2 regions of the Pseudomonas sp. MDT1-85 genome follow, and region 2 is predicted to be linked to the other one. Evidence: predicted binding sites of a transcription regulator. Region 2 holds the regulator's gene; the other holds the start of a gene.

Region 1 (2,199 bases), 990 kb from region 2:
GGCGAGGAACCATGGCGTACCTTCGATTGGGCGCATGAAGAAGGTACTGGCTTCGCCGTTGTTATCGAACTCGACCCGTTGCAGCGATTGGTCGCGCTGTGCCAGCCCGGCCTTGACCTGAGCGGCAAACGGCGACTGACCGGCCAGTTCTGCGATGTTTTTCAATACGATCGGCCCGCTGATCCGCGAGCTGTTGCTGATGATCTTGCCATCGGCCTCGACGATCAGCATCTCGGCCCCCAGGTCTTTTTCCTTGCGCGCTACAAGGTCGTTGAAGAAGCCCAGCGTCACGTCGATGGTCGAGACACCATACGCTGCGCCATTTTTTTGAATGGCCATGGCGCAGTTGGTGCGCGGTTCGGCACTGGCGTCATCTTTATAGGCAGCCGCCCAGGCGCATTGGCCACGCGGGGTTTGCATGCCGCCCTTGTGCCAGGCCTGGTCGTAGTAATTGGGCGCGGCGTCGCTGTTCCAGAATGTATTGACTGCCAGTTTGCCCGAGGCATCGCGGTGCCAGAAAGTGCTGAACTTGTTGCGCCCGGCTTCGCGCTGACCGGGCAACGGCCAGATCCCGCCACCGAAGACTTTCAGTTCACCGTACTGATCAACCAGGCCCGGCAGGACCGTGTCGATGGCGGCGCTGTCGAGCAGGGGAATGGTTTGGGTGATGCTGCGCTGCTGGGCTTGTACCTTGTTCAGTTCACCCTGGATGTGCTCGGCCACTTCGGCGATGCGATTGAGGGCCACTTGCTCCTCGGTGTGACGCAGTTTTGGCGCGACGAGTTGACTGATGCCGACCACGGTCAGGATGGATAACAGCAGAATGAACAGGACCAGAAACAGCGTGTAGCGAGCCTGAATGGTACGAAATGCGGGCATGGGGACCGGTCCTTGTGCAGCGTTTTTATTATTGAGGTATGGGTTCGAAAATCGAGGCATCGAGAGGGTATCGGCTCACCAAGGTGGAGCTTTAGGTACGATCGTACACGCGCCGCCTGAGGTGACGGACGGCGAGACAGTGAGAAGTGTCCTCATTGATACAAGCACTACTAACCAAAGAGTACAAAAGCCTGATTAGTTATCTGCACCCCTATCGAAAAGTTCATGTAGACCCATGAAACCTGGCGATTTTGGTTATGTGTCGCAAATGTACAAGAATTGTAAAAAACGGAAATATCTGTTGGTGACGTTAGAGCGCGCGTCGATACTCGCCCGCACTTTACTCGGTTAAACAAGGAACTTTTATGGTCGCCTCACAAGGACGTCTGTGTGTTTTGGATGATCAGCATTTCGTCACGCAGTCGGGAGCCCGGTCATGACAATTGGCTATACAGGTGCCTGGACGAGCAAGGCAGGTTTGCTGGTCAAAGATACCGGCAGCGGCAAGCCTGTCACCCACAGCGCCAGGGTCAAGCAGATGCTGGCACTGGTGGGGAACAATCCCAATGCGCTGAATACGGCGAAGATGGATGAGCAGAAACTGCACAGGAACATCAAAGGCTTCGATCCGGAAAATGTCTCCGCCAAGCAACTGGGCAATCTCAGTGCCTTCTTGAGAAGTAAAGGTCTGATTTCCGATATTACTTCGATGACCTTGCTTAATGCCGGTGACAAGTTTGATCGCTTTGGCGTACAGAAAGACCCCGATGCGAAGTTCAATGCGCTGGAGTATTTCGCCACGCAACTGGACACCATTCAGAACAACAGTATCAAGGGTGACAAGTACGCCGCTGGCCTGATCCCTGAATACAAGACGGCGATCTACGTATTGCAGAACTTGCAAACTTACGGCAAGGGCAACGGTACGACCCCGACTGACAAGGGTGTCCACGCCAAGGCGTGACGTTTGGCAGCGCTGGCCCGCTCGACCATCGAACGGGCCAGGCACCTGCTATCGGTCAAGCAACCTCATGACTTCTTCCGGATAACGCAGGCCTGCCGTGGCATTGGCCGGGAATATCGCTTCCAGGGCCTGCAACTCTTCGCGGCTCAGTTTCACATCCAGCGCGGCCACATTTTCTTCCAGGTATCTACGCTGTTTGGTGCCTGGAATCGGGATCAGGTAATCCCCTTGGGCCAAGACCCACGCCAACGCCAGTTGGCCCGCCGTCACACCTTTGTCAGCGGCCAAGGCCTGCACTTGCTGCACCAGCAACAGGTTTTTAGCGAAGTTTTCCCGTTGAAAACGTGGACTGAAGC
Region 2 (2,199 bases):
CATGTGCGGGTCAATCTGAAAATTGACGATCGCGCTATGCAGCTCGCGGGTGAGCTTGCCCACTTCCTGGTACAGGCCGCGGTCACGGGTCTGGTTGAGCTCATGGATCAGTTGCACAGCGTCGCCGAACCTGCCTTTTTCAAGGCTTTCGACCAGTTCGACCGCGTGTTTTTTCAGGGTCGATTCGAAATCGCCCTGTGAAGATTCGTTTTGCTCCATAGCTCCCCCGTGACGGACTGGCTTTGCACATCAACCGATGCGTTCGAAGATCTTTTCAATCTTGTCTTTCAACGCTTGAGCCGTGAATGGCTTGACCACATAGCCGTTCACACCCGCCTGAGCGGCTTCGATGATTTGCTCGCGCTTGGCTTCGGCCGTGACCATCAACACCGGCAGGTGTTTGAGTTTTTCATCGGCACGCACGTGGCGCAGCAGATCAATACCGGTCATGCCGGGCATGTTCCAGTCCGTTACCAGAAAGTCGATGCTCCCGCTGTTGAGGACCGGAATCGCGGTAATACCGTCATCCGCCTCGACCGTGTTGGTGAACCCAAGGTCACGCAACAGGTTTTTTATGATCCGCCGCATCGTTGAGAAGTCATCAACGATGAGGATTTTCATATTCTTGTCCAATTCGACCTCCAAGCAGTCTTAAAACGCGCGCAGCACCTGAACGCGCCGTTCAATCAATTCGGCGTAACACTCAACAGTTGTATGGATTACAACGGGCCGTGGCTGATGCAGCAAAATGCCGTACCAACCTCGTTCGCAGTGTCCCCACACTGCCTGTCAGCGCGCTCGCCACTCCCCCAAACGCCCCCGCAAACGGGCCGCGCACTGGCTGTGTAACTGGCTGACCCGAGATTCGCTGACCCCCAGGACCTCACCGATTTCCTTGAGATTCAACTCTTCGTCGTAGTACAGCGCCAACACCAGTCGCTCACGCTCCGGCAAATTGGCAATCGCGTCCGCCAGCGCCGCCTGGAAGCGTTCATCTTCCAGATCGCGTGACGGCTCGAGATGAGCACTGGCGCCATCCTCGTGCAGCCCTTCGTGTTCGCCGTCCTGCAACAGATCGTCGAAACTGAATAACCGGCTGCCCAGGGTGTCGTTCAAAATCCCGTAATAATCGTCGAGACTCAATTGGAGTTCGGCCGCAACTTCGTGATCTTTAGCGTCACGGCCGGTTTTAGCTTCAATCGAGCGAATCGCGTCGCTGACCATGCGGGTATTGCGGTGAACGGAACGTGGCGCCCAGTCCCCCTTGCGCACTTCATCGAGCATCGCGCCGCGGATTCGAATGCCCGCGTACGTCTCGAAACTCGCGCCTTTGCTGGCGTCGTATTTGGTTGATACTTCAAGCAGGCCGATCATCCCGGCCTGGATCAGGTCTTCGACCTGGACGCTGGCCGGCAAACGCGCCAGCAAGTGGTAGGCAATGCGTTTGACCAGTGGCGCGTAACGCTCGATCAGCTCGTACTGCGCGTCACGTGCCGACTTCTTGTAGAGGTTGTAGCCACTGGCTGTCATAGGACGGGTCCTGCGGTCTGTTGCACGAGGCGCTCGACGAAAAACTCCAGATGTCCACGCGGGTTGGCCGGCAGCGGCCAGGTATCGACCTTCTGCGCAATGGCCTTGAACGCCAGGGAACACTTGGAACGCGGGAAGGCTTCGTAGACGGCACGTTGCTTCTGCACGGCCTTGCGCACGCTTTCGTCGTAAGGCACCGCACCGACGTATTGCAGGGCGACGTCGAGGAAACGATCCGTGACCTTGGTCAACTTGGCGAACAGGTTGCGGCCCTCCTGCGGGCTCTGGGCCATGTTGGCCAGGACACGGAAACGATTCATGCCGTAGTCGCGGTTAAGCAGTTTGATCAACGCGTAGGCGTCGGTGATCGAGGTCGGCTCGTCGCACACCACCAGCAGCACTTCCTGGGCGGCGCGCACGAAACTGACCACCGAGTCACCAATGCCCGCAGCGGTGTCGATCACCAATACATCGAGGTTGTCGCCGATGTCACTGAAAGCCTGGATCAGGCCGGCATGCTGGGCCGGGCTCAGATGAACCATGCTCTGGGTGCCGGACGCGGCCGGGACGATACGAATACCGCCGGGCCCTTGCAACAGCACGTCGCGCAGCTCACAGCGGCCTTCTATCACGTCGGCCAGGGTACGTTTGGGTGTCAGCCCCAGCAGG

The links. The regulator FliA, encoded in region 2, starts transcription of late flagellar genes. The targets are predictions, from matches to a motif close to CTAAAGTTTNNNNNNNNNNNGCCGNTAA.
Region 1: a site for FliA is predicted at 947-974, ahead of ACYZT2_RS13990 (methyl-accepting chemotaxis protein). Genes of this name have one in related genera too.

What each region holds. Positions count from the first base shown of each region.
Region 1 covers NZ_CM142715.1:3,107,130-3,109,328, forward strand. Annotated here, with positions in the region: gene ACYZT2_RS13990 (methyl-accepting chemotaxis protein) at 1-879, opposite strand, end outside; gene ACYZT2_RS13995 (hypothetical protein) at 1,316-1,843, shown strand; gene ACYZT2_RS14000 (aldo/keto reductase) at 1,892-2,199, opposite strand, start outside.
Region 2 covers NZ_CM142715.1:2,117,262-2,119,460, reverse strand. Annotated here, with positions in the region: gene ACYZT2_RS09580 (protein phosphatase CheZ) at 1-219, opposite strand, end outside; gene ACYZT2_RS09575 (chemotaxis response regulator CheY) at 250-621, opposite strand; gene fliA (RNA polymerase sigma factor FliA) at 790-1,530, opposite strand; gene fleN (flagellar synthesis regulator FleN) at 1,527-2,199, opposite strand, start outside.